One region of the Peribacillus sp. FSL M8-0224 genome, then DNA from elsewhere that is predicted to be linked to it. Evidence: riboswitches for the same ligand, from Rfam matches in the RefSeq annotation. Region 1 holds a riboswitch; each other region holds the start of a gene.

Region 1 (8,064 bases):
TTTATTATATTTCTTATAGGCAAACTTTTCAAGCTAATAGCACATAGTTATGAAAAAAAATCCTCATAAATGTTTAGCGCATCGCAAAGCTCTCGTTTTTCCTCTTTTTTCATTAAATGGAATACTTTATTGTCCATTGGTTTTCTGGTACTATTATACTATAAAAAAATCAGGAGAATGATAGTGAAAAAATATAGAGTTTTAAGGATGGCGGCATTGCTGGGGGTTTTGATTTTACCTGGATGCACACAAGGGATTTTAGAGGGGATAGGCACAAAGACGGCTGCACCGATTGCGGAAGATGACATTGAAGTGGCCGAAGCGGCTGAGAATGGGAGCGGGCAGGATTCGGAGGGGCAAATCGATACGGGAGACTGGATAAAGGCCGAGTCCCCGGTCCAGCTTCCGATTTTGATGTATCACAGCATTTCCCAAGGTAATGGCCTTCGGGTCCCAAGGGAGGAATTCCGATCACAGATGGCTTGGCTTCGGGAGAATGGTTACTATACATTATCCCCTGAAGAAGCATTCCTCGTTTTAGCCGAGAATCGGATGCCAAGTGAGAAGTGCGTCTGGCTTACTTTTGATGATGGCTATACAGATAACTACACGGAGGCTTTCCCGATATTAAAAGAAAATGATATGAAAGCAACTGTCTTCATGATCGGGAAGTCCATAGATAAAGGTCATCACCTGACTGAAAATCAAATGTTGGAGATGAGCAGGGATGGGATTTCGATTGAAAGCCATACCATCAACCATTTGGAGCTGAACCGCATGACGGCAGAGCAGCAAGAAGCGGAAATGGTTCAGTCGAAGGTGCTGTTCGACCGTATCCTCGACCAGGACACGACAGTGCTTTCCTATCCGGTTGGCCGGTATAACGAAGAGAGTCTCAGGCTGTCAGAAGAAGCTGGATACAAAATGGCAGTCACTACCGAACCTGGGGGAGCTTCAAGCGACCAAGGGATGCATGCTCTGCATAGAGTTCGGATTTCACCGGGGTTATCGATCAATGGGTTTGCGTCGCTGATTGAAAATGCTTCAAAGCATTGAAGGCGGAAGGGTCATTTCGCACTTGTTCAGAAAAATCATATAATAATCGATTCTTACATGGTGTATAATGAAGGCAGTGAAAATTATATACATATGAACGATTTGGTGTCTTAATGACTTAAAAGGGAAGTTGGTGAAATGCCAACGCGGTCCCGCCACTGTATATGGGAGCTGACGGCTGTGTACCACTGTATGAGATATGGGAAGGTGCCGTTGACGAAGACCATGAGCCAGGAGACCTGCCAGAATTCGTACACCTGTAACCTACGCGGATGGGAAGGTGTGTGGCAGACCCTAAGATAGAGTCCGTATTGATATTGTTGCCATGCAAGCATCTTCCGTTTAACGGGAGATGCTTTTTGTTTTGGGGGCATCTTCCAGGATTGGTTTTCTCTGTTAGGTATGAAGAAATTAAATAAAAAGATTGTGGGGAATGAAAATGAAGAAGATTTTTGGTCTGATACTGTTAATGTTACTGACTGCAGGCATGATGGTTGGCTGCGGTGGTGCTGCTGATGAAGGAAAAGAAAAGGAGCAAACGAATCATGCTCAACACGAAGCTTTCCCGATTACGATTAAAGATGCAAGTGGGGAAAAAGTAACGATAGAAAAAGAACCGAAGAAAATCGTTTCGTTGATACCAAGTAATACGGAAGTGGTCTTTGCACTTGGTTTGGGTAAAAAGGTCGTTGGTGTTTCCGACAATGATAATTACCCGGAGGAAACGAAAGAAATTCAAAAAGTTGGCGGAATGGAAATGAACACGGAGCTGATTGTCTCCATGAAGCCTGACCTTGTTCTTGCGCATGCATCAAGTGCCCATAATTCAAATGAGGGTTTACAGCAGCTTAAGGATGCTGGAATAGATGTGCTCGTAGTCAATGATGCCCAAAGCTTTGACCAAGTCTATGAGTCTATTGAAATGATTGGACAGGCAACGGGAGAACATGATAAGGCAAACGAAATCGTTGCGGATATGAAAACGAAGCTCAAGGATATCCAGGAAAAGGCCAAATCCGTAAAGGAAGAGGATAGGAAGACCGTTTTAGTGGAAGTTTCGCCTTCACCGGAAATATACACACCTGGAAAAAATACTTTCATGAATGAGATGCTTCAAACTATTTCAGCGAATAATGCGGCTGCTGAATTGGACGGTTGGGCAAAAATTGATGAAGAGTCGATGATTGCTGCAAATCCTGATGTCATCATTACAACGTATGGTTATTATACGAAAGATGCAGTAAGTGAAGTGAAGGGCCGAAAAGGATGGCAAGACGTAAATGCTGTTAAGAATGGCCAAGTCTTTGATGTCCATTCTGACTTGGTGACCCGTTCCGGTCCACGCTTAATAGAGGGAGTAGAGGAACTTGCCAAATCAGTCTATCCGAACCAATTTGACAACTAAATGGGCGTTTGCTTATTTGATTGCGTTGTTCATTTTGTTATTCGCAATGACGATAGGCATTTCCTTTGGTTCGGTGCCAGTACCGATTCCCGTACTTATACAAATAATCGGCAAGGAGATTTTCCACTTGCCGATTTCTGCCGATCCGGATGTGATGCTAACGAATATCGTGATGAACATCCGCTTGCCGCGGGTGCTGCTCGCTGGTTTGGTTGGGGCATCACTTGCGATTGCGGGTGCGGCTTTTCAGGGACTGCTCCGGAACCCGCTCGCTGATCCTTACACATTAGGTATTTCATCAGGAGCATCGGTCGGAGCCGTTTTGACAATATTCTTGAATATATCACTGCCATTCATCGGTTTATATACCCTTCCGGCATTGAGTATCTTATGTTCAGTGCTCACGATGCTCTGCGTACTGACTTTTGCAAAAAAAATGGATCGATCGATGAAAGTGGAAACGATCATTTTAACGGGAATCATTTTCAGCTCGTTTTTAAGTGCCTTCATTTCATTGATGATTGCGCTGACGGGTGATGAATTAAGACAAATCATCGGCTGGCTGATGGGAAGCGTCTCAATGCGCGGATGGAATTATATCGTAATCATTTTGCCGTTTTTTATCATTGGTTCGTTGACCTTGATCATGAATACAAGTGAATTGAATGCGATGACTTTCGGGGAAGACCGGGCAAAACACTTAGGTGTGAATGTCAAGCGGCGGAAAATGTGGATCTTGATAGCCGGTTCGACATTGACAGGGGCAGCCGTTGCCGTTTCAGGGGCGATTGGTTTTGTAGGATTGGTCATTCCTCATTTTGTCCGAAAGATTTGGGGACCTGACCATAAACATTTGCTTCCGTTGTCATTGTTGATAGGAGGCGGATTCTTGATATTGGCCGATTTTGTAGCACGAACGATCATTGCCCCATCGGAACTGCCGATCGGGGTGATTACCTCACTTATCGGGGCACCTGCATTTGCGCTGATTTTATTAAAGAGACGGAGAGAAGGGTAAAAACGGATGCTTGAAGTAAAAGGGTTAACAGGTGGATATCACAACAAAGCTGTTTTGGACTCTGTCTCTTTTGATGTACATAAAGGGGAATTATTCGGGATTCTTGGTCCTAATGGCAGCGGGAAAACGACGCTTTTAAGTATGCTTAGCGGGGTGCTCGATTATAAAGGCGGAAGCGTAAGGATAAGCGGCAGGGATTTGAAGGATTATTCGTCAAAACAACTTGCACAGGTCATTGCCGTGCTCCCTCAGCATTCCTCATTAGCTTTCTCCTATACAGTAAAAGAGACGGTCTCACTTGGGCGATATGCCCATCAATCAGGTTGGTTCCATAGTTGGTCCGCAGAAGATGAATCGATTGTCCAGCGGGTGATGGAACAAACGGGAGTAGCTGATTTTCAGGATCTTCATTTTGATCGATTATCAGGAGGGGAAAGACAGAGGGTCCTGCTGGCACAGGCCCTTGCCCAAGAGCCGGAAATCCTTTTTTTGGACGAACCTACGAACCATTTGGATCTTTCCTATCAAAAAGATCTTCTTGATCTAATGAGGAAAATGGCAAAAGAGCAGAAGTTGACCGTTATTTCAATTTTTCATGATTTGAATTTGGCTGGATTATATTGTGATCGGCTTATGCTGCTTGAGAAAGGGCAGATTCAGGTTGTTGATGTGCCGAATGAAGTGCTTCAACAGGAACGGATTCAGGATGTATATCATACGACGATCGAAAAACACCCACATCCCGCCCTTCCGAAACCGCAAATGTTCATCGTTCCGGAAAAGCATGGCCAGGATACTATCCCGTTGGAAATTGATGATTCTTATTTGACAGTCGGATTTGAGATGATTCAATTGAAGTCTCCGATCCCGCTTAGAACGATGTCTTCTGGAGTGACTGGTTCGGGGACGGGCTGGCATAAGTATTTTGTGAATAGGCACGTCCATCATGGCTATGATTGCGAGGATCATCATGTTGAAATGGCCGACTATTTAACAACTCATGGTTTTGAGCCTCAGGAAACGGTAGGGATGATGACAGCTGTCTTTCTCGATACGGTCGCAAGCAAGCTATTAAGAGCTGAAGATTTCTCGGTTTTTATCATTGTAACGGCCGGTGTAGGGAATGCCATCGACGCTTCATTAGCTGACCGGCATTCTTGGAGTTCCGCTCCAGGAACGATAAATACATGGATATTTGTAAATGGACATTTGGCAGAAGAGGCATATATCCACAGTATAGTGACTGCGACCGAGGCAAAAGTAAAAGCGCTTCATGATTTGCATGTCATGGATAAGGTGACAAATACTTGTGCAACAGGAACATCGACAGACAGCATGTTGATTGCGGCAACTCAAAGAGGGGCAAAGCTTCAATATGCAGGCACCATCACTCCGTTAGGGAAGCTGATCAGTCGCGGTGTATATGATTGTACAGTGGAAGCCTTAACGAATAATCGGAAACGGATTGAGGAATTATGATTTATCATCATCTTTTTGCGGTTACGCTGGCGTTCTTCCTTGATTTATTAATTGGAGATCCGCCAAGTTGGCCGCATCCAGTCAAATGGATAGGAACGATGATTAGCAAGTTGGATCTGGCATTCAATAAAGGGGCATATAAGAAACGGAAAGGGCTCTTCATGTTGATCATCGTCCTATCGGCGGTGTTATTGATTACAGTTCTTACCGTTTATTTGGCTTATCTAATCCATCCGCTTGCAGGTATCCTTTGGGAAGCTGTTGTCATTTCCACAACGATAGCTCAGAAGGGCTTGAAGCAAGCTGGGATGGATGTTTGCCTTCCGCTTAATGAACGGAATTTCCCTGAGGCGAGGGTAAAGCTTTCCTATATCGTTGGCCGTGATACGGCTGAGCTTGATGAACCAGAAATCGTCAGGGGCACCGTGGAAACCGTAGCGGAAAATACCAGTGATGGGATTACAGCGCCATTATTTTGGGCAGCTATCGGCGGTGCGCCGCTCGCGATGGTGTACAGGGCGATTAATACCTGCGATTCCATGGTAGGGTACAAGAATGATAAATATGGGCAATTCGGCTGGGCTTCAGCTAAGCTCGATGATATCGTCAACTGGATACCCAGCCGCCTCACCGGCTTCCTGATGTTGCTGAGCTCGAAATCCGGCTATCATGGATTCGGCGCCAGGTGGAAGATATTATTCAATGACGCAAAGAAACATCCAAGCCCGAATAGCGGGTGGTGTGAAGCAGGCGTTGCGGCCATTTTGGGAATCCAGCTTGGAGGCCGGAACATGTACAAAGGAATTGTTTCCGACCGTGCGAGGATGGGAGTTCCGCTTGTTCGATTGGAAGCAAAACATATACCACAAACGATTACCATCATGCATCGGTCATCTTTTCTATTTCTGCTGATGCTATGGCTAGGGGGACTTATTCTTGACATTACCTTCTCATGGCTCTAATCCTCATTATCTTTATGAAGCGCTGGAAATCGAAATGCCTGAATCGGTTCTCGACTTCAGTGCTAACATCAACCCATTGGGTCCGCCTTTACGGATAAAGGAACAGTGGTCTGGGTTTTTCGAAGGGATCCTTCAATATCCAGATCCGCATGCCATTGAACTGACAAAATCAATTGCAAAAAAAGAATCACTTCCTGAGCAATCCGTTTTGATGGGGAACGGTGGTGCTGAAATCATCATGCTGGTAGCGAACGGATTAGCCAATCAAAGGGTGCTAATCATACAGCCGGCATTTGCGGAATATGCTGAAGCTTGTTTGGCAGCGGGCTGTAAGGTCGATTTTCACCAGCTTGATGCTCCTGGGTGGCAATTGGACCTGAAACGATTGATTCCGCGATTACCCGAATATGATGCCATTTTCTTATGTACGCCTAATAATCCGACGGGAGTTTCATTTAAGCGGGATACAGTTAGGGAATTGATCATTGAATGCCAAAAAGCGAATTGCCTGGTTGTCCTGGATGAGGCCTTTTATGATTTCACGGAGGATGCCTTTAGTTATGCTTCTTTAATCAATGCATTTCCACATTTACTCATACTAAGATCAATGACTAAAATCTTTGCGATCCCCGGTTTGAGACTAGGCTATTTGCTTGCGTCACCTGACATCATAAAACGGGTAAGAAATTATAAACCGCATTGGAGCGTCAACCATGTGGCACTTGAAGTAGGGAAAATCTGTCTTGCAGAAGATGCCTATATGAGAAAAACAAGAGACTATATTGCATGGCAAAAGCAAAAACTATTCCTGTTTTATGAGGAGCAGGGGTTGGATGTCTCCGATAGCACAGTTAATTTTTATTTGGTGAAAGATGAATCTTTATCCCTTTTCCCCTTTTTGCTGAAAAAAGGAATCGTACCGCGCCATACCTATAATTTTCCGGGTTTGGATGGAAGGTGGCTTCGGTTTGCAGTGAAGAGTGAACATGATAACGAAGCACTGATGGAGGGGGTAAGACAGTGGAGAAAGCAAGGCTCTGTTTTATAACCGGGGGTGTCCGTTCTGGAAAAAGCAGCTTCGCGGAAAGAAAAGCCCTGGAGTATGCACTCCAGATGGATGGGAACTTGCATTACCTCGCCTGTGGCCGAGTCAGTGACGCTGAGATGGGTGAACGCATCCTTAGGCACCGGAAAGATAGGGAAAGCAGCCCGATTACGTGGAAGACCTCCGAATACGCAACGGATATTACAAGAATAGGGGCGGATATTGATCAGGATTCCATAATTCTGCTTGATTGTCTGACAACCCTGCTTGATAACGAACTATTTGGTCCTGGCCTTCCGCTTGAAGAAGAATTCTTAAATAGCGTTTTTTCAAAAATAATAACCGGAATCAATGAGATAAAAAAACAATCCAATTGTTTAATTGTCGTGAGCAATGAATTGGTGCAGGAACCGATTTTCCAGGATGATTTCCTTCATATATACGGAAAAACACTGGGGTTGCTTCATCAAACGATCGTCGGGCTGGCCGATGAAGCCTATCTAGTGGAAGCGGGAATTCCATTGCGGAAGAAAGGGGGCATGCAGGAATGAGCGGAGTGATCGGATTTTTAATTAACCTGCAGTTCTTTACGGTCTTTCCAATAAAGAAGCAGCTTCCGATGGAGAAGAAATATATTCACCGTGCCATTCAAACCTTTCCATTAGTAGGTCTTTTGCTAGGCTTGATATTGGGCGGCGTTTTGTATGCACTTGTGGAATGGACCCCATTGTCATCGCTTTCGATTGCCTTTTTCCTTTGGTTTTTGACCATGGCATTAACGGGAGGCTTGCATCTCGATGGCTGGATCGATGCAAGTGATGCTTTTTTTTCCTATCAGGATAAAGAGCGGCGATTGGAAATCATGAAGGATTCCAGGACAGGTGCATTCGGTGTCATCTCCGTCATAGTCCTATTGGCCGCCCGGTTTCTATTTATCTATGAAATTGTCGAAAGGGTAAATGAATGGACATACTTCTTGATCATCGCTCTTCCGCTCTTAAGTAAATGTGTGATGGGTTATTTACTCATCCGGATGCCGCTCGCTAAAAAAGAGGGGCTAGGTGCTTTTTTTCAAAGTGCAGTGATGAAATGCAGTTTG
Region 2 (8,064 bases), 3.2 Mb from region 1:
CCATGATGGTTGGATATTATCAAAGACCGGATCTTACCCGTGAATACATCCGTGATGGCTGGTTCTACACGGGGGATATTGGTAAATGGGATGAAAGCGGTTACCTTTATATTGTAGACAGGAAGAAAGATATGATCATTACAGGCGGGATGAACGTATATTCTTCAGAAGTGGAGCGAGTGGTGAACCAGCACCCTTCTGTTGCATTGAGCGCATGCATTGGCGTTCCCCATCCAGATTGGGGAGAAGTAGTGTGTGTCGTGATAGCATTGCATGAAGGATTGAGCTGTACTAGTGAGGAATTAATTGATTTCTGCAAACAACGGACCTCTAAGTATATGGTTCCTAAAATTGCCTATTTTCTTGATAAGTTCCCATTAACGCCTATTGGAAAAATAGATAAAAAAGAATTAAGAAAGATGTTTTCACAAGGTATTCTAACCATTTAGCAAAATTGAGACTTATAGCAAATATAAGATAGAGCAGAGGAATGCAAATAAGCCTCGCACGTTTACCTGGAATCAGGACGTGTGAGGCTTTTATGTGCTATATCCAAGATGTGTTTGGAATATGAGTATAATTAACGTTGCAGTGAACGTTAAATGAAGTGAGGAAGTATGAGTATTATCTATAGGAAATGATACTGATATATTTTATTTTTCGATTGATTCCACCAATTCATGAATGAAAAAAATGAAGTGTTAGGATATAATATATTATTGTATTGGAGATTCATTGTGGAATTTCCTTTTTTTTACGGGCTTCTTTTGTTTATCTTCTCGATGCACGGGGAAATAAATTATAGTTGTATATGTTTTTATAATAATAATCAGAGTTAAGTAGAGGGGTTTGTTTTAATGGAATTCTTAGAAAAATTTATTAGTGAGGCTAATGGTGTGTTATGGTCTTCCATATTGATCATCATGTTGGTTGGATTGGGTCTTTATTTTAGCATCCGCACGAAGTTTGTCCAATTCAGAATGGTAGGGGAAATGTTCAGGCTTTTGGGAGAAGGGGCCACTGCGGATAAAAAAGGTGTAACATCCTTTCAGGCATTTTGCATAAGCACGGCATCGCGGGTAGGAACGGGTAACCTTGCGGGTGTTGCCATCGCGATCACGACGGGCGGACCTGGAGCCGTTTTCTGGATGTGGTTAATAGCATTGATCGGATCTGCTTCCGCATTCATTGAAAGTACACTTGCTCAAATCTATAAAGTCAAGGATGGGGATGCATTCCGCGGCGGTCCTGCTTATTATATGGAAAAGGCATTGAATGCCCGTTGGATGGGAATCACTTTCGCTGTGTTGATTTCGCTTACATTTGGATTGGCTTTCAACTCGGTACAAGCCAATACGATTACAAGCGCATTCAATGAATCGTTTGGGATTGAAAAGTGGGTTACGGCAATCATCTTGGCTATGGTCACGGCTGTCATCATTTTTGGCGGGATCAAAATGGTTGCAAAAGTCTCTGAAGTCATCGTTCCGATCATGGCAGGAGCCTATGTAATAGTGGCGTTGATTATCATCATCATGAACATTACCGAGTTACCTGGTGTTTTTGCTTTGATCTTTGAAAGTGCATTCGATGGAATAAAAGAAGTGGCTGGCGGAGTACTGGGAGCTGCCATGATGCAGGGAATCAAGCGCGGCCTATTTTCAAATGAAGCCGGGATGGGTAGTGCACCAAATGCTGGTGCGACGGCTGATGTCAGTCATCCCGTCAAACAAGGGCTCATTCAGTCTCTAGGTGTTTTTGTCGATACGCTCATCATTTGCAGCTCGACAGCCTTAATCATTTTGTTTTCCGGTCTTTATACATCGAAGGAAACGGACGGTATCGTCCTTACCCAAAATGCCCTCGGAACGGCATTGGGATCTTGGGCAGGAATTTTCCTTGCCATTATCGTACTTTTATTCGCCTTTAGTTCCATTGTGGGCAACTATTATTATGGAGAGTCGAACATCGGCTTCATCAATGAAAATAAGGTTTGGCTGAATGTCTATCGTGTCGCAGTCGTAGGGATGGTGATATTCGGTTCGCTTGCCTCACTGGATTTTGTTTGGGGACTGGCTGACTTGCTTATGGCCCTTATGGCCATTATCAACCTGATTGCCATAGCATTGCTAGGGAAAATTGCTTTTGCTGCATTGGCGGATTATCAAAAGCAAAAGAAAAGTGGGAAAAATCCAGTTTTCCATGTGAACAATATTAAAGGTTTGAAGAATGTGGAATGTTGGGGTGACCCATCCGATAATGTGGATGTGAAGAAGGAAGCCTAAATTCTCATTAAGCTTACAAGTAAGTCCTTGAAAGGGGTTTTTACTTGTAAGCTTTTTTGTCTTTTCCCTCCTTTTTTCATCATTATTGAATATTGCTTCGTTTTTTACACAAAATACCTTTGTCTTTAATACTGCAATGATAATTTAAAAACTAGGAGTGAAAAAATGGATAGCAAGCAATCAAAAAATGAATCTTCAGAAGTTGCCGGGAGAATATATGATGTCAGCGATTATAAACGGGAAGACCCTTTATCTTCTGGACTGGCTCGAACCCACGAACAAGTCTCGGATACTTATGTGGAAGGCGAGATAAAGGCAGTCATTGATGATGTAAATGGAAGAGATATTGAGATTACAAAAGAAAAGGAAGAAAAGTAATACTGGGATTTTTGTTTTAGGAAGGATTATCGCCCGCTATTTTTAAGATATATCGGTTAGATCCCCTAGCTTCAGGAAAGCAGAAGCTAGGGGATAATTAATTAATAAATCTTTTCTGTCTCCAAATTTTGAAGCAATTCTTCCTTCGTTCTTGGGAAAAGGTCCCTTTCTGCAAGATTCCTTGATTGAAGAAGGGCTTGAAACATTTCAAAAACCCACGGTTTCTCCAGATGTGCCTGCAGCAAAACGTCTTCATCATGGAAAACGGAAACAGGGTCCCCATGATATATGACCTTACCATCGTTCATGACCACGACCTCATCAGCCCATTGGTAAGCTAAATTAACATCATGAGTTGAGAGGATTATCGTTTTGTCAGGGTGGTGAATACTGTCCAGCAGATTCATGATCTGTCTTGAGAAATAAGGATCCAATCCAGCGGTAGGCTCGTCCAGGAGCCAGACATCGGGTTCCATGGCAAGTACCCCTGCGATGGCGACCCGTTTTTTTTGCCCAAGGCTCAAAAAATGGGTAGGTCTATCTTTTAGTTCGGTTACTTCCGTTTCAGCCATTGCCCAATTTACTTTCTCCTGGACTGCAATTCTATCCCATCCTAAATTCATTGGTCCAAACGATATATCCTGTTGTACATTAGCGGAAAAGAGCTGAGAGTCGGGATCTTGAAAAACGATACCGACTTGCTTTCGTAATGATAATAATGCTTTCCGGTCATATTTTATTTTCTTGCCCTTAAATCTGATCTTTCCTGCAGTAGGTTGTAATAGACCATTTAAATGGAGGAATAAAGTCGATTTGCCAGCACCATTATTTCCTAATAATGCAATTTTTTTACCTTGTTGGATCGTTAGCGAAAGTCCTTTTAAAGCGAAGGTTCCATCTGCGAATTGATGGGTGAGGCCTTCTATATGAAAAATATGCTCGTCCATTGTTGGGTTGCCTCCAATTTACAAATATCCATTAATAAGGATTAAGCTTCCTAGTATGACAATCGCGATCAGCCAATTGCGTGAGGAATAGGTGTAAGTATCCTCGATATAGGAAAGGTTCTCCTGATAGCCTCTTGCGTTCATGGCCATCGTCAACTGTCCAGAGCGCTGCAATACTCCTAAAAATAATGATGAAATTAGTAATCCGAGAGATCGAATGCCTTTCCTAAATGAACCATACCCCAGCCGTGAAGCTTGTGATTGGTGAATGGCCAGAGCCGTATCTAAAAAAATAAAGATGAATCGATAGGTCAATTCTATTAAATCGACCAATAACGAAGGCACTTTAAGTTTTCGCAGCACGGATAGGATGACGGTAATGGGTGTAGTTAAGGTAAGGAAATATAAACAGCTGATGCTGCAGAATACGACAGTGATCAAATTGGCCACCGTACCAAAGCTGTCATCGCTGATGAATATTTGCCAATTCCCGATCTTCCAGGACCACCATATATTCGAAATCGAAGTGAATTTACTAGTGAAAGAAAAAAGGATGGTAATGGTTCCTGATAGTATAAAAAATCCTGGTAATAGGAGTAATTTAAGATAATAAGAAAGCGGGATTTTTGCCGCGAAAATGATTAAAGCGCTCATAACCGTAAAAGTGATGAGCGAAACGGCCATATCCCTTACCGTTAACGAAAACAGCAAAAGGGAGAGTGCAAAAACCATCTTTTCCAACGGATGTACATCCTTTAGCCCATTGAAATAGGCATATTTATCAATGAGTAACATGCTTCGATTTTTCGGCCAATTCTTGTTTGGTTTGCTTATTCCTTTGTCTCATCACACCAATGAAGTATCCAATGAAACCGGCTCCGATTGCAGCTTGAAGCGCAAATAATAAGCTTTCGGTTTCTGCACCTGGCGGCTCCCAAATACTGTTGAACCATGGCTTGTATTCCGGATGGATCTTAGTGATGGCTTCCTCAGCTTCGCCATCGGCACCGCCAAATTCCGTTCCTTGTTGGGTGATCAACGGTATGGTAGCAAGAATGACGACCAGGAAAAGCAGCAGTAAACTTTTTTTCATATTAACGGGCCTCCTTAGATAAAACTCGCAGCAATTTCAATTCGCCTAGATTGTATTTTTTCAAGAAATTCATCACGACGACTGTCAATAACCCCTCACTGATCGCTAAGGGAATTTGGGTCAGGGCAAAAATCCCTGCAAATTTACTGAAAGAGGCCATGAATCCTCCAACCTCGGAAGGGAAAGCAAGAGCAAGTTGAACGGAAGTTACTACATAGGTGCCCAAATCCCCAAAAGCAGCTGCCAAGAATACGGCAAGTGAAAAAGACCACCCCAATTTAGTTGCGCCCTTGAAGACAAAGTAAGCAATGAACGGTCCGCAAACGGCCATGGAGAATGCATTGGCCCCTAATGTTGTCAATCCTCCGTGTGCCAGTAAAACAGCTTGAAATAACAGAACGATGGAGCCGACGACACTCATGGCCAATGGTCCGAATAGTATGGAACCTAAACCAACTCCGGTAGGGTGCGAAGAACTTCCCGTAACGGAAGGAATCTTTAGGGCCGATAATATAAATACAAATGCGCCCGATAGGCCTAGTATCATTTTTGTTTCTGGGTTTTCCCTTACTTTGGACCTAATGGACCGGTACCCCAAGATTAAAAATGGAAGCGACACGGCCCACCAGAATATAGCCCATTCTATGGGTAAAAAGCCCTCCATGATATGCATGGCCAATGCCCGTTTCGGGACAAAAAGCAGTAAAATGACAAAATAAATAATTTTCCAATTGGTTCTTTTCATTCTTTCTCCTTTCAACACTTTTAATTGTTCTGATCAATCTTGAGAAGAAAAGCGGCGCCCAAACTAAAAAGCACTTCTCTCAAAGGAAAGAAGTGCGTAATGAACAGGAATTTTGCAGCATGAACCAACCTTGGGCCATTCTGCCTGATCCGCACGCCCATCCTCGTAGGCTGAAACAGTTTCACGCTTCATGGCAGGTCTCCTGGCTTTGGTTCATCATCCCATTACATCCTTCCCATCTCATTTGACAGTGGATTAAAGTTAAAGTAATGGAACTTCCCTTTACAGTGGCGGGACCGCTCCGGATTTTCACCGGCTTCCCTTTTAAGCTGAATTCCGAGAAATTCAACACCATGAAACTTATGTAATTATTTAGAAAATTCTCGTATAGTGTACCATAAAGAAATAATTCCAGCTACACTATCTTTTTTTTTTGGTCGAAGTTTGTTGCGAGGAAAGGATTGTAACTGGTTTTACACGTTTAAACTTTTCTAAACAGTCGGAATAAACTATTGAATTTTGACAAAGTTGTTATATGATAGATTAAGTTAGTTGGAAATGTATAATAAAACCAAATATTTCATTTTAAAAGTGCCCTTGTGTGAATAAGCAAGGGATAATAGGGAAATCGGTGAAAATCCGATGCAGCCCCCGCTACTGTAAACGCTGATGAAATTGTCGATAGCCACTGGCATGATGCCGGGAAGGAACAAAGTAAAATGAAGCGTAAGCCAGGAAACCTGCTTTTAAAATTGCATGATACTTTTCGGAGGGAAAGGTAGAAGGACTATGACGATTTTGGGAGGGTTTGGCAAGCTTGCCTTTGGCTCCTCATTCATATAGTTTTTTTAAACCTTGACTCTTATGTTAAGGTTTTTTATTTTGCCTTTTCCCTGGACTCAGGAGGAAGAAAATGACTACTTGGAACTTGACGGGTACAAATACGCATCTGTTGATTTGTAATGGGAGCAGCTGCATGAAAAAGGGCGGGGAAGAAGTAACCCAAGCGATTCGCGATGAAATTGCTTCAAAAGGACTGGATCTGAAAATCCATACAACGAGGACACGCTGTAACGGGAGATGTAAGGATGCCTGCGTAGTGATTGCCTATCCCCAAGGAAACTGGTATCGAGTGGAAACGCCTGATTTCGGTCGGCAGATCGTCAGTAATATCGATGATGGTGAGTTTGTTCCACAGATGATCTATCAATACAAAGACGGGGAAATGACCCCTAATCCAGATTTTCCTGCTCATACGGGTATTTCAAAGAACAAAGCGTAAAAGGAGATGTCTTAATGAGTACAAACGGTAAATTATTCGTCGTGGGCTTTGGGCCCGGGAATTTTGAACACATTACCAAACGTGCCGTCGAAGCCCTTCAAGAAAGTGACTACATCATTGGTTATAAAACTTATGTTGAACTCATTCAGGGACTGCTAACAGATCAAACGATCATTAGTACGGGGATGACCGAAGAGGTATCACGTGCACAGGAAGCAGTGAAACAAGCGGAGCTGGGAAAGAAAGTGGCGGTGATTTCCAGTGGGGATGCCGGAGTTTACGGGATGGCAGGGTTGGTTTATGAAGTATTGATTGAAAAAGGCTGGAAAGAAGAAACTGGAGTGGGCATAGAAGTCATTCCTGGCATCTCAGCAATCAACTCATGTGCGTCTTTACTTGGGGCGCCCGTCATGCACGATTCGTGTACGATCAGCCTCAGTGATCATTTAACTCCTTGGGAACTGATCGCTAAAAGGGTTGAAGCAGCTGCAATGGCAGACTTTGTCATTGCACTGTATAATCCGCGCAGCGGCAGGCGGACCCGGCAAATTGTTGAAACACAGAAAATTCTCCTTCGCTACCGCTCGCCGGATACACCTGTCGGGTTGGTGAAAAGTGCTTATCGCGATAGGCAGGATATTGTCATTACCAATTTGAAGGATATGTTGAATCACGATATTGGAATGTTGACCACCGTCATTATCGGTAATTCATCCACCTTTTTATATGACGACAAAATCATCACACCGAGAGGCTATCAAAGAAAATATACGTTGAATTCGGAAAAGCAAACTTTGAAGCCGCATCAGCGACTGCAAAAAGAAGCGGAACCGTGGGCATTAGATCAAGAAGCCTTACCCGAGTCCGCTGGAGGAGTTGGCTTACTTACAAAAGCACCTGAAAAGAAGCAAGCTTCCTTTGAAATGGCAATGGAAGCTCTGTCCAGAGTCAAGGGTCAAGCCGTTCAGCAATCCATTAAGCCGGTTGTTCAGCAAAAAATGGAGTCGGTGTTCGAACTTGCCGTTAGTCCAGGTGTGGCGAATAAACAATTCACTCCCAAACAAATGATGACACTTGCGGAAGTTGTCGGGGAAAAGGGAACGATGGAATACACGCCAAATCATAAAATTGTCTTAAAGATTCCGACAACGGATCCGGAAGTCATTACGGGGAAATTGCAATCAGCAAACTTTCTTTTGTCGCCAATTGGAGATGTACTGACATTAAAAGCCTGTGATTTCTGTGATGGTGAAAAAGCGGAATCCATTCCTTATGCAGATGAAATACACCGGGTGCTTGGCGGAATGAGCATGCCCAAGGAACTGAACATCGGT
Region 3 (8,064 bases), 4.8 Mb from region 1:
CCAAAACTCCTGTTATGAAAGTAAGGATGGCCAAGATGGTGTCAGGATTTTCGATGTCGAAGGATTGGCGGTTCATTTCGCCCTGGGCTTGGTAATAGATTAGCTGCCCGGTTCCTTTCTCTTCATTAATGCGAAGGTGGAAACTGATGGGTGTGCTTTCGATCGACCCGCTGGAATCCCTTTGGATGACCTGGCATAATAATTCACCGTACTCATCTTCATAAAGGAAGTCATATCGAAGGTCGAAAACGACCTTTTCAATTTGGGATAGTAATAATTTTTTGATATTCATAGCATACTCGTCTCCTTTATATATGTATCTGGTACAACGGCCATTTCCTCCCTGAAAATGGTAGATGGCATCCAAGCATTTTTATTGTCTAAAAAGGTTGGTTTGGATAAACTAATTCATTAGGACAAGAGATTACGGAGGATGTAACAGGATGAGTGATGCAATTCAAGTGAAACAGCTTCGGAAGGAATTTAAGTCGGCATCAAGCCGTTCAGGGCTAAAGGGTGCCTTCCGGGATTTACTTACCAGAAATTATAAGGTCGTCCCTGCCGTCAATGATATCAATTTTACTGTAAAAAAGGGTGAGATGGTAGCTTATATCGGGGAAAATGGTGCAGGGAAATCGACCACGATCAAAATGCTGACAGGTATTTTGGAACCGACAGCAGGCGAAATCACGGTCAATGGCATGAATCCACATAAAGAGAGGGAAAAGTTCACTCAGACTATCGGAGTCGTATTCGGTCAGCGCTCACAGCTTTGGTGGGATATTGCGGTTCAAGAATCGTTTAGGCTGCTAAAAAAGGTCTATAAGGTAACGGATGAACAATATAACGATCATATGGAACATGTCATCAAGACGCTTGATATCGGTCCTTTGCTGGACAAACCAGTGCGTAAACTCTCGCTTGGTCAGCGAATGCGCTGCGAACTTGCGGCAGCCTTGATCCATAATCCGCCTTTGCTGTTCCTGGATGAGCCGACAATTGGACTTGATGTGCTCGTGAAAATGAAGATTCGTGAATTCCTGAAAGAAATCAATGAGAAATATAATACGACAATCCTTTTGACCACCCATGATTTAGGGGACATTGAAGCATTATGTGAGCGTGTAATCATGCTTGATGAAGGGCAAATCATCTATGATGGGGAATTGCAGAGTTTGAAAGATAACTGGGCTGAGGAAAAACAGATCCATTTTCAATTCATCGAGCCGATCGCATTGAAGGAATTACAATCATTAGCGCTCCCATTTACCGCTAACTGGGTTTATGATGAGAAAAGTCAAACTTACATTGCCTTGTTGAAAGAAGAAGGTGATCATATTTCACAGCTTGTTTCAGCTGTCGTATCTCATTTTAAAATAAAAGACATCAAAATACATGAAACGTCCATTGAAGAGATCGTTCGCAATATTTACGAAGAAGGCACTGTCTGACTCTCTTATCATTAAGAAACAACGTGTCTATCAAGAAGGGGGAGGGCCATGGGGAAGTATCTTGCCATGATCCGCATGCGTTTTTTAATGATGCTTGCGTATCGAACGGATTATTATACTGGCATTTTAATTTATAGCATTAATATCGGTGCTTATTATTTCTTATGGAATGCGATATATGGAGAAAAAAGCTCCATCGAAGGACTTTCAAGCATGCAGATGACAACCTATGTCGCAGTTGCATGGATGGCGCGCGCTTTTTATTTCAATAATATTGACCGCGAAATCGCCACTGAGATTAAAGACGGCAAGGTTGCCATTGAGATGATCCGGCCTTATAACTATTTAGGCATGAAAACGATGCAAGGACTTGGGGAAGGGATATTCCGTTTCTTCTTCTTCTCGATTCCGGGGATGCTGCTGGTAGCTTTCATTTTTCCTATCGAATTGCCGCATGAGCCGGCTACGTGGGGGATGTTCGGCATTTCCTTGCTGTTCAGCTTCATCATCAATACACAAATTAACTTATTGACGGGAATCACTACCTTTTTCTTATATAATAATGCCGGATTAATCCGCGCTAAAAGGGTTATCATTGATTTATTTTCCGGTCTGCTGCTGCCCATCAGTTTCTACCCGATATGGGCGCAGGAAGTGATGAAATATTTACCCTTTCAAGGGATCAGCTATGTACCAAGCATGATTTTTACGAACGGTTACAGTTCAGGCGAAATTGGCATGGCGCTTTTACAGCAGTTAATTTGGTGCATCATTCTCATAATACCGATTCAGCTTTTATGGATAGTCGCAAAAAAACAGCTGATTATTCAAGGAGGTTGACGGGATGTTTTATGTATCGATGTTTTTTCAATATGTGAGTCAATATATGAAAACAAGATTGCAATACAGAGCGGATTTCTTCATGGAAATCCTATCTGACCTGCTCAATCAGGTCGTGAATCTGGTATTTATCTTAGTCGTTTTTGGACATACCCAATTTTTAAGCGGCTGGAGCCGTGAAGAAATCATATTCATTTATGGGTTTTTCCTTATCCCATTCGCCCTTTTTTCAGCCTTTTTCAACATCTGGGACTTTAATGACCGCTATATCGTCAAAGGTGAAATGGACCGGATATTAACAAGACCGATCCATAGCCTGTTTCAAGTCATTTTAGAAAGAATCGAGCTTGAAGCGTTATTTGGTGTTGTGACCGGTTTGATCATCATATTCTATTCGGGGATTTCATTGGATTTGCAGCTTGCGTGGTATGACCCGATTCTTTTCATCATTTTTGCAATAGGCGGGGCCCTTGCCTATGCAGCCATATTCGTTGCGATAGCAAGCATTGGGTTCTGGTCGGATGCGAAAACATCCATCATGCCAATGATGTACAATATCGGGAACTACGGGCGCTATCCTGTTGATATTTATAATAAGGTCATCCGTTTTGTCCTTACATGGGTGCTGCCATTCGCGTTTGTCGGTGTCTATCCGGCATCTTATTTCCTAAGAAAAGAAGAGTGGTATGTTTATGCATTTGCCACACCTGTAATTGGGGTTGCCTTTTTCGTGATATCCGTTTTCATATGGAATCAGGGAGTGAAGAGGTACCGCGGGGCAGGGAACTAAACAAAAACCCCTTCAACAGCATTCATGTTGAAGGGGTTTTTGTTTAGTTCCGTTTTTTCTTTCTTTCGATATATCTAGCTTTGGCTTGAACATATTGCTGTTTTTCCTCTTCCGTTTCCGGAATGACCTGAGGGACGTTTGTCGGCTTACCGTCTTCATCAATGGCCAGCATCGTTAAAAAAGCGCGTGCCGTTAGCTGTTTTTCACCTGTTAATAGGTTCTCACGTTCCACTTTCACGAATACCTCCATTGATGTGCGATGAGCACAGGTGACATAAGCTTCAAGGTTGATCGCGTCCCCTGTTTTGATGGGGGCCAAAAAATCAAAAGAGTCGCTTGAAGCAGTCACAACGGGTTTTCGACAATGGCGCATAGCGGAAATGCAAGCTATTTTATCAACATAGGCCATTACTTTTCCGCCAAAGATGGTATTATGATGATTTGTATCCGGTGGAAAAACAAGGTCGGTTAAAAAAGTCCGTGACTGCTGTGTTGGATGGGCAACGTTCTCCTCAATCATTTGCCTGTTGGTTTACTAAAAGGTTTTCACGGACGATTTTTGCTGCTTCGACCATGTTTTTCAGGGAAGCGACGGTTTCCGGGATACCCCTTGTTTTCAGGCCGCAGTCGGGATTGATCCAAAACTGGTCTTTATCCAATACCTTTATGCCCCGTTCAATCATATCGACCATTTCTTCCACTGCCGGCACACGCGGGCTGTGAATATCATACACCCCCAGGCCAATGCCTTTTTCATATGTTTTTTCCTCGAATGCGGAAGCGAGCTCCCCATGACTGCGGGATGTTTCGATGGAAATTACATCGGCATCGAGGGAGGAGATGACGTCCATGAAACTGTTGAAGTCGCAATAGCACATATGCGTGTGAATTTGGGTTGTATCCTCCACGCTTGATGTGGATATCAAGAATGAATTCACTGCCCAGTTCAAATACTCGTCGCGATCGCTTTTTTTCAATGGCAGACCTTCTCTAAGTGCAGGTTCATCAACCTGAATCATTTTAATTCCAGCAGATTCCAAGGCAATGATTTCTTTTTCCAAAGCGAGCGCCAGCTGATAGCAAACATTCTCCCTGGAAATATCATCACGGACAAATGACCAGTTCAAAATCGTAACAGGACCTGTCAGCATTCCCTTCACCGTCTTCTTCGTCAGTGATTGTGCGTATACACTTTCCTTGACTGTCATCGGTTCGATGAAATGGATGTCGCCATAGATGACTGGAGGTTTCACGCAGCGGGATCCATAGGATTGTACCCAACCCTTTTCTAAAAAGACGAATCCGCCTAATTTATGGCCGAAGTATTCAACCATATCCGTCCGTTCGAATTCCCCGTGAACAAGAACATCCAAACCGATTTCTTCTTGGATTTCGATCCACCTGCCGATTTCTTCGTTAACGAATGTTTCATATTGCTGGGCTGTCCATTCTCCTCTATTGAATCTCCCGCGTGCTTGTTTAACTTCAAATGTCTGCGGAAAGCTGCCGATCGTAGTCGAAGGGAGAAAAGGCAATTTGAAAAATTCCTGTTGTTTTTGGTAACGGTCTTTAAATGGAAGCTGACGGCCGGCGGTCCTGGTTTTAACCTTTTCGACATTGGATTGTACAGACCCGTGATTTCGGACATTTGAATTGGCTAAAGTTTGAATCGTAAATTTATTGGCATCGACTTTTTCGGCGATTGCTTCAATGCCTTGATTATTCCCTTTGACCAAAAGTGTGATTTCCTCAAGTTTCTCATCAGCGAAAGCAAGGGCCTCTTTCACTTCTTTTGAAAGGGCGGTTTCATTACGAACGGTCACCGGGACATGAAGCAGGGAACAAGAGGGCTGTAGCCAGATTTGGTCCTCGGCTACCTGTTTCTTAAGTGTCTCAATCAATTCGATTTTTTGGGATAAATCAGATAGCCAAATGTTTTTTCCGTCAATCACACCCGCTGCAAGCACTTTGTCCTTCGGGAAACCGAATGCCTCAAGGTTACTTAAATTCCTCCCTTTATCATGTACAAAATCAAGACCGATCCCTTGGACTTGTAATTCGATGACTTCTTGGTAATGTTCCACCGCATGAAAGTATGTTTGTAGCATGATGTTCAGGTTTGGTGCTGCTTCATTCAGTTTTTCATAGAGGTAAGTAACGGTTTGCATATCATCCTTGGAAATGGATGAAACAAGGGAAGGTTCGTCCATTTGAACCCACTTCACGCCTTCTTGCTCCAATTCCCGCAGGATTTGCGTGTATAGGGGAAGCAGGCTCAGGATGATGCCAGGAATTTCTTGTTTATTGAAGCCTTTTGAAAGGGAGAGGAAAGTATAAGGTCCGATCAAAACGGGCTTTGTTTCGATCCCTAGCTTTTCCTTGGCTTCCCGATATGCTGTAAGTGGTTTATTTTCTGTTAAAGTAAGCTGTGCCAGTTTTAATTCAGGGACAATATAGTGATAGTTCGTATTGAACCATTTCGTCATTTCGGAAGCGACTTCATCATTGTTTCCGCGGGCCATTGAATAATAAACGGAAAGGGGGACGCTTCCGCCTTCATATGCTGAATAACGTTCAGGAACAAGACCGAACATGACGGACATATCGAGCATTTGATCATAAAAAGTGAAGTCGTTGACAGGGATGATATCAATGCCTTGTTGCTTCTGTTTTTGTAAGTTGCCTAAACGGATGGCTTTTAGTTGTGACGTAAATTCCGCTTCATCGATTTTACCGGACCAGTAAGCTTCCAATGTACGTTTCCATTCACGATCTTCCCCGATTCGAGGGTAACCCAAACTGCTGCTTTTCAAAATTCCCATCCTCCTACATTCATTTGTTCGAACAATAAAAAAAGCATTCCTAACAGTCAAAAAAGAAAGTTAGAAATGCTTAAAATAAAGAGGCATGCATAATGCCCCTTACAATTATAAGGTCCCTAACACCTCCCTATCTCCCGTAGGTTAAAACAGTGTTGTCGAGATAGGCAGGTCTCCTGACTTAGGGAATATCATTAGCGGCTGGCCTTCCCGATCCGTTGATCAGTGGCATATTGATTGACGCTAACATTCCCATTACAGTGGCGGGACCGTGCCGGAATTACACCGGACTTCCCTTTTAATCCTAATGAAAATTAGGAACCTATTTCCACATATGAAATTTTGCAAAACCTGCCTTGTTAATTGTTTGCAGGTCAAATATTTATAAAATAAAAATTATTATAAAAATTTAGACAATCTTAACATATCCGACCAAAAGGGTCAACATGGAAAAAAGATTCGGGAAAGTTTCCGTTTAATGAGTTAGTCGGTGATAGGGCTGATTCCTAAAAAAGAATATATTGTTTGGACAGGGAGTATGTATAGAGGGAGTGGCGTTTTGAAATGGGGCGTGGGGGATGACTTTCTACATCTTGATTGCAGGAATCATTTTTTGCATGGTGATGAGCATTCGTACGTTATTTCTTGTTGAGTCGGGAGGAAAGAAGTTTTCTCTTGAGGATATGCTGTGGCTTGGCAATTTATATGCGACGATATTAGTTGGATTTGCACTGATATATTTATTATACGAGCTTCAGAATCATTCGGTGATTCTTGATATGGGCAATCGGTTGGATGGGACTTTCTATGAACAATTGAAGACTTCTTTTTATTTTAGTGCGATGACGATGTTTTCTGTAGGGTATGGAGATATAGCCCCGATTGGCATGGGCAGGATGATAGCTACCATTCAGGCCTTCATTGGGTATACACTGCCGGCAGCGTTCGTGATTCGGACGGTGATCGATCTGGAGCAGAAAGATAGGAAGGATAAATGAAAGTTGTGTTTCTTTCGATTATTGGGTACTCTTACCATAATGAAAGAAATGGAGGGTTCAATATGACTGTTAAAATTGGAGAAAAAGCACCTGATTTCAAACTCCCTGCAAACAATGGTGAAATGGTTTCCCTATCGGATTTTAAGGGGAAAAACATTGTTTTATATTTTTACCCAAAAGACATGACGCCAGGTTGCACGACGGAGGCCTGTGATTTCCGGGACCATAATGAGCAATTCGAGGAATTGAACGCGGTCATCCTAGGTATCAGCCCAGATCCAGCGGCACGTCATGAAAAATTCATCGAAAAACATGGATTGCCTTTTCTGCTGCTGGCTGACGAAAATCATGAGGCGGCTGAATCATTTGATGTTTGGCAATTGAAAAAGAACTTCGGCAAGGAGTATATGGGCATTGAACGTTCAACTTTCCTGATTGATAAGGCAGGAAATATAGTCAAAGAATGGCGTAAAGTAAAGGTTAAAGGCCACGTCGAAGAAGCGCTTGAAACTCTTCGCGAACTCGAAAAATAAGGGATAGGCAGATGAAGAATGAGAGGATAACGAAGCTTGCAGCCAGGCTGATTCATCATTCGATACAATTACAGCCAAAAGAGAGAATCCTCATACGGGGGCATATCAACACGAAACCATTATTGAAAGAGTTGATTGATGAAATATACAGAGTGGGTGCTTATCCATATGTGGAACTCGAGGACGATGAGATAAGCCGCCACCTGTTACTAGGGAATGTGAAGGAGCAGCTTGACACAGCTTCACAATGGGCCTTGAAGAAATATACGGATATCGATGCGGTCATCATCATCACTGGGGAAGAAAACAATGCGGAAATGACTGATGTTCCCATCGAGAGGCACCGTCTTCAAGGGGAGGCCATGAATTCCCCTACACTTTTTTATGTAAACAACCGACGTTGGGTCTTACTTAATTACCCCACCAAGGCATCAGCGCAAAAAGCCGGCATGACCTTCAATAGGTACGAAGACTTTCTTTTGAACGTATGCACAATGGATTACGGGAAAATGGAGGCGGCTTTGAAGCCGTTAAAACAATTGATGCAACGTACTGACAAAGTCAGGATCGTTTCACCAAGGACAGATTTGACCTTTTCCATCAAAGGCATGCCGGCCGTCATATGTGCCGGAA
Region 4 (8,064 bases), 4.4 Mb from region 1:
CCACTCCCCCTAGCGGGAATTTTACAAAAGCCCATAGGAGCCCCTTACGTCAAAAATGGCCAAGCCATTAACGGAAATCCCATTCGACTGACTTTATTCAAGCATGACATGTATGCATTCGCCCACCTCCATATAATTGACTTCCCTCACATGATAGCTCAATCAACTTTTGCACCAATTCTTCTCTCCTAAAGCATTTTTCCTTCGTACGATAAGAAATGAATAGCCCTCGATTTGTCGTTTATATTATCCATATAGATAGAATAAAGGACTCATGCTATAATTTAGTGCGTTAAAAAAGAAATGAACCCATATATATAAGAAAGAAGGAGTGTTTCTTTGAATACATCTGCATACAAAAAGGAATGGTTCGGCAACGTTAGAGGAGATGTTCTTTCGGGAATTGTCGTTGCCTTGGCATTGATTCCTGAGGCGATTGCCTTTTCGATCATTGCTGGCGTTGACCCAATGGTTGGTCTATATGCCTCATTCTGCATTGCCATCGTCATCTCCTTTGTCGGCGGAAGGCCGGGAATGATATCGGCTGCCACTGGCGCAATGGCACTCGTCATGGTCGACCTTGTTAAAGATCATGGCTTGAACTATTTACTTGCTGCAACCATATTGACTGGTTTGCTGCAAATTTTACTAGGGGTTTTAAAAATCGGGAAATTAATGAAGTTCATTCCGAAGCCGGTCATGACTGGTTTTGTGAATTCTTTAGCTATCTTGATTTTCACGGCACAGCTCACCCATTTCGTGGGCGAAACATGGATCATGTATGTCATGACAGCCGTTTCATTAGCTATCATTTATCTTTTTCCGCTGATCACGAAAGTCATACCTTCACCCCTTGTCGCCATCATATTCATGACGATCGTTGCGGTTACCATGGGGGCTACGGTGCGGACGGTTGGGGATATGGGGCAATTGACCGAAGCGCTTCCGATGTTCATGCTTCCAGGCATCCCTTTGACCTTCGAAACTTTGGCGATCATTTTCCCTTATTCCATTGCCCTTGCGTTTGTTGGACTGCTTGAATCGTTATTGACGGCTCAAATTGTCGATGAGATGACTGACACGGACAGTAATAAAAATAAGGAAGCAAAAGGCCAGGGGATTTCGAATATCATCGCCGGATGTTTTGGCGGCATGGCAGGATGTGCGATGATCGGCCAATCCGGTATCAACATTAAATCTGGTGGAAGGGGCCGGCTCTCGACATTTGTAGCGGGCGCATTCCTTATGGTATTAATCGTGGTATTGAATGATGTCCTTATCAAAATACCGATGGCTGCACTTGTCGCAGTCATGATCATGGTTTCAATCGGGACATTTGACTGGTCTTCCCTAAAGAGGCTCACTAGAGCTCCTAAGTCGGATGCAGCCGTGATGATCGTGACGGTCCTCATTGTCCTTTATACACATGACTTATCAAAAGGGGTATTTGCCGGAGTGCTATTGAGCATGATTTTCTTCTCGGCTAAAATTTCTAAAGTGGCAGTAGAGAAAACGGCAGACATCCAGGCTAAGAAAATCACTTATCGTATCAGCGGACAAATATTTTTCGCTTCTGTCCAGGACTTTATTTCAAAGTTCGACTTCAAGGAAAAAGCCGATGCAATCGTCATCGACTTCTCCCATTCCAAAATCTGGGATGATTCCGCAGTCGGTGCTGTCGATACGGTTATTCTTAAATATCAGCTCTTGGGAATACCTGTCCAAGTCCAAGGACTCGATGAAGAAAGTTCGACATTGCTTGAAAAACTCGCCACCTCAGAAAGTAAAATATCTTAAAGAAGTAAAATTCTGCTGAATAGAAACTTTTCAAACCGACAAAATAGATAACATGAATCATTTCCTTTTGAAAGGAGCGAAAAGCATGACACCAGAACAGGATTATACGGCAGCAAATCTGTCACCGGATTTATTGAATGAACTGAAAATCTTTGAAAGCAAACTTGGCGAGGAAGCCAATAAAGAATTGATTGTCATCGCCTATGAAAAAGAAAAGGAATCTTTAAATTAAGAAAAAAGACTCAAACACCCTTAATGGGATGGTTGAGTCTTTTTTTGAATGTACAGAAAAAGGGTGCCCATGTTTTTAATGAGCAACCCTTTTCCTGTATTATTTGCTGAATACGTCGGTTAAGACCGGCACGATTTGTTTTTTACGCGATACAACGCCTTCCAACACGGCGATGTTATTGTTTAATGAAACGTCATATGCCTTTTCAACTGCATATGACGCTTTACCAAGGGCCAAGGCAACGGAATCATTAGTCAGGATATCCGTTACGACGAATAGGAACAAGTCCAATTCCTTCACTGCGATGACCGCTTCAATCGCTGCTTCCAATTCAGCTTGCTTAGCAAGGACTTCGTTCGGATCAACAGCATTGACCTGTGCTATTTCCACTTTAGCCATTCCCATGGAGAATTCCTTTGCATCAAGAGTGATGAGCTGGGCAATCGTTTTGTCGCTTAAGTCAGCACCCGCTTTCAACATTTCCAAGCCATATTTTTCAGCGTCGACTCCTGCAATGGCAGCCAGTTCCATTGCTGCCGCAACGTCTTGCCCCGTGCAAGTCGGGGATTTGAACAATAAAGAATCGGAAATGATGGCAGATAGCATAAGACCTGCGATTGCTTTAGGGACTTCAATGCCGTTTTCTTTATAAATTTTATTTAAGATGGTTGCCGTACAGCCAACTGGTTCCGCACGGTAATATAATGGATCGCTTGTTTCAAAGTTAGCGATACGGTGATGGTCGATAACTTCCAACACACGGACTTGGTCAATATCTTCAGCACTTTGCTGGCGTTCGTTATGATCGACCAGGATTACGCCATCAGCTTCCCCTGCAACTTTTTCCACAAGACGGGGAGCATCGAATTTGAATTGGTCCAATGCATATTGAGTTTCACCATTCACTACACCCAGACGAACTGGTTCAGCGTTGATACCTAACTGCTTTTTCAGATCTGCATAAGCGATTGCTGAACAGATTGTGTCTGTATCCGGGTTTTTATGTCCAAAAACTAATACTTTTTCCAAGATTTTATCCCCTTTTTCATAAAAATTTTTCCGCGAATCCCCTCATTGCAATAAGGGAGAGCCACCTTTACTAGACACTTTATTTTAACACAAAATCCCGTAAAATCAGCGCTTGATTTATCCATTCCCCCATAAAATCTTTCATTCCCCTACCCTCTTCCATCACTTTGTCAATAGATAAGGGTTGGTTTTTTTCAAATATATTAGTTGAATTATCATCGTATATGGCTTACGATAATATAAGCAGAAATACTAGATATTGATTACATAAACAATTCCAATAACTATATATAGAATTTTTATAATCCAAGGTGCCAGTGATGGCTGAAAAGGGAATCCGGTGTAAACCCGGAACTGTCCCCGCAACTGTAAATGTGACGAAATGAGAAAACCACTGTATAGCTCTCTATACGGGAAGGACTCAAAGTAGGATGATCATGAGTCAGGAGACCTGCCTTGAATTTTTCACGTTTCTTATTCTTCGGGGATTGAGATGATGAAACGATAGTATAACGGCTATTTTTTCATGGCTCTTTTATTCTATCGTTTGATCCGCTCAATTCTTTGGGCGGTTTTTTTATTTTAGCGGAAGTTAACAAGGAGGATTATTAATGACTCAAACATATAACTCTACCATAAGTGAAAATGACACAGAAGCGAAATCCATCCAGCTTGAGACGTTATCGAAGGAATTCGAAGGCCGTCTCGATATGGAAAAGTTCAAAAGGCGTTTTACAAAATGGCTTGATCGCAAAAGTGACTCAACCGAAGAACAGGCATCAAAAAAACTGATTCAGCTCGCTCTTGAAGGCGTGGATATCGATGCACCGGATTGGACTTTCGTTGCTGCAGCAGAACTGTTGAATACAATGTATAGGGATGCACAAGCCAATCGAGGATATGAAGGCAAGAGTTATGGCCCATTCTATGAGCTGATCACAGAACTCTCCCAGCTATCGGAAGGTCAGCGTTATCCCATTTATAAACCAGAACTGCTATCTTCATATACAAAAGCGGAAATTGAGGAATTGGGATCGGTGATCGACCCGGAAAAAGATAAATTATTCTCTTACATAGGCATCTACTTATTGAATGACCGCTATCTGGCCCGCCCAAAAAAGGACAAGGTCTTCGAACTGCCGCAAGAACGTTTCATGATCATCGCGATGGAAATCATGCGAATGGAAAAAAAGGAGCACCGCCTGCAACTGATAAAAGAAGCATACTGGGCCATGTCCAACCTTTATATGACCGTTGCGACTCCTACACTCTCCAATGCAGGTAAAACACATGGACAGTTAAGCTCCTGCTTTATCGACGCAATTGAAGATTCCATTGACGGAATCTACCTATCAAACTACGATGCCGCAAAAGTATCTAAATTCGGCGGCGGTGTCGGTCTTTACGTCGGTAAGGTTCGCTCGCTTGGTTCCGATATCCGCGGTTTCTCTGGAAACAGTTCAGGCACGACGCCCTGGATTCGACTATTCAACCAGACAGCTGTTAGTGTCGATCAATTGGGTCAACGTAAAGGTGCCATCGCGATTTACTTGGATGCCTGGCATAAAGATATCATGAGCTTCCTCGATTTGAAGACTCAAAACGGGGATGACAGATTAAAAGCACATGATATTTTTACAGGTGTATGCATACCGGATTTATTCATGGAGGCTGTACGCGACAGAAAAGAATGGTATCTTTTCGATCCGCATACCGTTAAGCAAACCCTTGGATTTTCACTTGAAGATCTTTATGACGAAAAGAAAGGCGAAGGAAGCTTCAGGAATCATTATGCACTTGCTGTCGAGGCCGCAGAAAATGGCACGCTTCCAAACTATAGCTTTGAGAAAATCAATGCGATGGACATCATGAAAAGCATCATGATTTCTCAATTAGAAGAAGGCGTACCGTATATGTTCTACCGCGATGAAGTGAATCGGAAGAATCCGAATAAACATAAAGGTATGATTTATTGTTCTAACCTTTGCACGGAGATTGCCCAAAACCTAAGCCCTTCGACGATCACGGATGAATATGAAACAGAAGATGGAGATGTTGTTGTGGTTCGTAAAAGCGGCGATTTCGTTGTCTGCAACCTTTCATCCATTAACTTGCCCCGAGCGGTGGGCAGCGATGTTCTGGAAAGATTGATTCCCATTCAGATCCGTATGCTGGACAATGTCATTGATGTGAATAATCTTCCTGTCAAACAAGCATCCATCTCGAACAAACGGTACCGTGCGATTGGTTTAGGAACGTTTGGATGGCATCATTTACTTGCCACACAGAATATTTATTGGGAATCCGATGAGGCTGTTCGCTATGCAGATGCTTTATACGAAAAGATCGCTTACTTAACTATCAAGGCATCCAACGAATTGGCCAAGGAAAAAGGATCTTACCCATATTTTGAAGGTTCTGATTGGCATACAGGGGACTATTTCGAACTGCGTGACTATACAGATCAAAAATGGCTGGATTTAAAAGCAGACGTGCAGGAGCACGGAACCCGTAATGGCTATTTAATGGCGATTGCCCCCAATTCATCGACAGCCAAAATCGGTAATTCCACGGATGGAATCGATCCTTTGTATGAAATTGAATTTTACGAAGAAAAGAAAAACTTCAAATTCAAGGTGACCGCACCAGGCTTGACGCCAAATACGTATGAATATTATAAAAAGACGCGCTTCAATTTGGATCAACTGGAAAGCATCAGGCAAAATGCAGCCCGCCAACGCCATATTGACCAAGCAATCAGCTTTAATCTGTATGTACACAATACAATCAAAGCGAAGGTCCTTTTGGATATCCATTTAACGGCATGGGAAAGCGGGTTGAAATCAACGTATTATGTTCGTTCGACGTCTTCCGAATATGACAATGCCTGCGAAAGCTGTTCAAGTTAACGTCAATCATGACCCAGTAATCTATTCTTAAAGGAGTTTTCACGAATGACCAATCATATAAAAAAAATTCGGATGCTCGAACCGACGCATCCAACAAAGGCAACCGGTGTTTTCAAAGGAGAAGCTTCAGGCTTCCTCCTTTGGAACGATATACAGTATGAAAAATTCTATGATACCTATACACAGCTCATCAATAACTTTTGGAAGCCTTCGAGCGTGAACATGATTCAGGATAAAAAGCAGTGGGGCGAATTGGATGAAGATATCCAGGACGCTTTTCTCGATATCCTTACGATGATTGCTGGAATGGACAGTCTTCAAACACCCACTTTAGTAGAGATCCTTCGGTACATCAAAGATCCGGCGGCAAAAGCTATCCTGGCCAACATGGCCCAGCAGGAATCGATCCATAATGAGTCTTATTCCTATATCCTTGCTTCCTTGATTCCGGTAGGCAAGCAAAAACAGCTTTTCGACCGCATTAAAGAACATCCTGAAGTGATTAAGCGTAACCAACCGATCGTTGATGCTTATCAAACGTTCGTGGACGATCCCAGCCCTCAGCATTTATTCGAGGCACTGATCCATTCAACGAACCTTGAAGGGATTTATTTCTATCTGGCTTTCGCTTTTTATTATAATTTAGGACGCCAAAATCTAATGACCGGTTCCGCTACGATGATATCCTATATTCATCGCGATGAAATGGTCCATTTCGATTTCATTGGCATGCTCGTTCAAATCTTGATGTATGAATATCCTGAGTTAAATAATGAAGAAAACACGAAGTTCATCTATACAACGATTGAAAAAGCAGTCGAACTCGAAAAGGAATGGTCTGAATATATGCTCGAAGATATCCAAACGAAAGCCGATCTCGATTTGGAAGAATTCAATGAGTACATCGAATATATCGCCAACAAACGGTTACGTATGCTAGGCCTTGAAAATTTGTATAAAGAGTATGGCGAGAACCCGATGCCATGGATCAAAACGTTCGATGATGAATCCATCGGCCTTACCAAAACCGATTTCTTCGAACAGAAGTCAAGGACTTACAGTCAAGTAAATGCCAGCAATGGGTTCGATGAGCTGTAAGATTGCCATTGTCTATCATTCTGCCGGCGGCAATACAAAAGCGCTTGCTGAAGCCCTCGCTGCCCTTTTACCTGAGGCTTTCCTATATCGAATGAATGAATTCGATTTACGTACATTGCCGGATTACGATGCATTGATCGTCGGCACCTATACATGGGGCAATGGGGAGCTTCCCGCTAAATCAGCTGCCTTTTATAAAGAACTGGAACAGTTGCCTATTGCTCGCCTGAAAACGGGAGTCTTCGGCACTGGCGAAACCAACTATAATCATTTTTGTGGGGCGGTCGATCATTTCCGGGACATGTTATTTGCCAAGAGCCAGTTATTGGTGACATTGAAGATAGAACAGATGTATCAAGAATCAGACCTGCACAGACTTCAAAAGTTCGCCTCGCTATTCCAGAACTGACTGAAAGGGGATATGCGTTTTCGCATATCCCCTTTCAGTGTTTTTTTTAAAACTCGGCTCCCTCAATCATAGCAACGGTAAGCATGAAGTATAATGGAAGAAAAAAGGAGATGATATCCAATGATTGAGATTGCAACCCAGTTCCTGCCTATTCTTTTTATGCTAGTGCTTGTCGCTTTCGTTATATTCATCGTCTTTTTCCTGTCAGGGCATTTTAATCGTACTAAACGGATCGAAGAAAAATTGGACAAAGCATTAAGGGAAATCGCCGAAAAAAAAGAAAAATAAAAAGACTCCAATATCGGAGTCTTTTTTTTATATGCGTTCAATTATTTTTGAACGTTAGCAGCTTGTGGTCCACGAGCGCCTTGCTCGATTTCGAAAGAAACTTCTTGGCCTTCTTCAAGCGTTTTGAAGCCTTCACCTTGGATAGCTGAGAAATGTACGAATACATCGTCTTGGCCTTCAACTTCGATGAAACCGAAACCTTTTTCTGCGTTAAACCATTTTACTTTACCTTGTACCATGATAGTTCCTCCTGTGTTTGGAAAAATCCATTTTATTACTATTTTTGGTTCTGGATAATGTTT

What was found. Region 1 has a riboswitch for cobalamin ahead of MKX49_RS25235 (ABC transporter substrate-binding protein). Riboswitches for the same ligand answer to the same signal wherever they lie in the genome.
Region 2: linked by a shared signal. The riboswitch ahead of MKX49_RS09405 ((2Fe-2S) ferredoxin domain-containing protein) and the one ahead of MKX49_RS25235 (ABC transporter substrate-binding protein) in region 1 are both predicted to bind cobalamin.
Region 3: linked by a shared signal. The riboswitch ahead of metE (5-methyltetrahydropteroyltriglutamate--homocysteine S-methyltransferase) and the one ahead of MKX49_RS25235 (ABC transporter substrate-binding protein) in region 1 are both predicted to bind cobalamin.
Region 4: linked by a shared signal. The riboswitch ahead of MKX49_RS03665 (ribonucleoside-diphosphate reductase subunit alpha) and the one ahead of MKX49_RS25235 (ABC transporter substrate-binding protein) in region 1 are both predicted to bind cobalamin.

What each region holds. Positions count from the first base shown of each region.
Region 1 covers NZ_JBBOOJ010000001.1:5,176,431-5,184,494, reverse strand. Annotated here, with positions in the region: gene MKX49_RS25240 (polysaccharide deacetylase family protein) at 208-1,056, shown strand; cobalamin riboswitch at 1,143-1,317, shown strand; gene MKX49_RS25235 (ABC transporter substrate-binding protein) at 1,496-2,461, shown strand; gene MKX49_RS25230 (FecCD family ABC transporter permease) at 2,424-3,479, shown strand; partial or broken gene MKX49_RS28500 (heme ABC transporter ATP-binding protein) at 3,486-4,235, shown strand; gene MKX49_RS28495 (adenosylcobinamide amidohydrolase) at 4,242-4,958, shown strand; gene cbiB (adenosylcobinamide-phosphate synthase CbiB) at 4,955-5,920, shown strand; gene cobD (threonine-phosphate decarboxylase CobD) at 5,895-6,968, shown strand; gene MKX49_RS25210 (bifunctional adenosylcobinamide kinase/adenosylcobinamide-phosphate guanylyltransferase) at 6,941-7,516, shown strand; gene cobS (adenosylcobinamide-GDP ribazoletransferase) at 7,513-8,064, shown strand, end outside.
Region 2 covers NZ_JBBOOJ010000001.1:1,951,182-1,959,245, forward strand. Annotated here, with positions in the region: gene MKX49_RS09365 (class I adenylate-forming enzyme family protein) at 1-449, shown strand, start outside; gene MKX49_RS09370 (alanine/glycine:cation symporter family protein) at 858-2,285, shown strand; gene MKX49_RS09375 (YozQ family protein) at 2,451-2,663, shown strand; gene MKX49_RS09380 (energy-coupling factor ABC transporter ATP-binding protein) at 2,765-3,610, opposite strand; gene cbiQ (cobalt ECF transporter T component CbiQ) at 3,629-4,405, opposite strand; gene MKX49_RS09390 (energy-coupling factor ABC transporter substrate-binding protein) at 4,392-4,703, opposite strand; gene MKX49_RS09395 (energy-coupling factor ABC transporter permease) at 4,705-5,448, opposite strand; gene MKX49_RS09400 (hypothetical protein) at 5,512-5,640, opposite strand; cobalamin riboswitch at 5,624-5,819, opposite strand; cobalamin riboswitch at 6,021-6,210, shown strand; gene MKX49_RS09405 ((2Fe-2S) ferredoxin domain-containing protein) at 6,362-6,730, shown strand; gene cobJ (precorrin-3B C(17)-methyltransferase) at 6,745-8,064, shown strand, end outside.
Region 3 covers NZ_JBBOOJ010000001.1:332,068-340,131, forward strand. Annotated here, with positions in the region: gene MKX49_RS01535 (hypothetical protein) at 1-292, opposite strand, end outside; gene MKX49_RS01540 (ABC transporter ATP-binding protein) at 444-1,451, shown strand; gene MKX49_RS01545 (ABC transporter permease) at 1,500-2,291, shown strand; gene MKX49_RS01550 (ABC transporter permease) at 2,296-3,081, shown strand; gene MKX49_RS01555 (acyl-CoA thioesterase) at 3,125-3,601, opposite strand; gene metE (5-methyltetrahydropteroyltriglutamate--homocysteine S-methyltransferase) at 3,594-5,903, opposite strand; cobalamin riboswitch at 6,050-6,241, opposite strand; gene MKX49_RS01565 (potassium channel family protein) at 6,479-6,898, shown strand; gene bcp (thioredoxin-dependent thiol peroxidase) at 6,961-7,431, shown strand; gene MKX49_RS01575 (aminopeptidase) at 7,443-8,064, shown strand, end outside.
Region 4 covers NZ_JBBOOJ010000001.1:760,238-768,301, reverse strand. Annotated here, with positions in the region: gene MKX49_RS03680 (SulP family inorganic anion transporter) at 340-1,797, shown strand; gene MKX49_RS03675 (hypothetical protein) at 1,883-2,029, shown strand; gene MKX49_RS03670 (manganese-dependent inorganic pyrophosphatase) at 2,129-3,058, opposite strand; cobalamin riboswitch at 3,351-3,531, shown strand; gene MKX49_RS03665 (ribonucleoside-diphosphate reductase subunit alpha) at 3,670-5,967, shown strand; gene MKX49_RS03660 (ribonucleotide-diphosphate reductase subunit beta) at 6,013-7,065, shown strand; gene MKX49_RS03655 (flavodoxin domain-containing protein) at 7,037-7,474, shown strand; gene MKX49_RS03650 (hypothetical protein) at 7,595-7,762, shown strand; gene MKX49_RS03645 (cold-shock protein) at 7,804-8,001, opposite strand.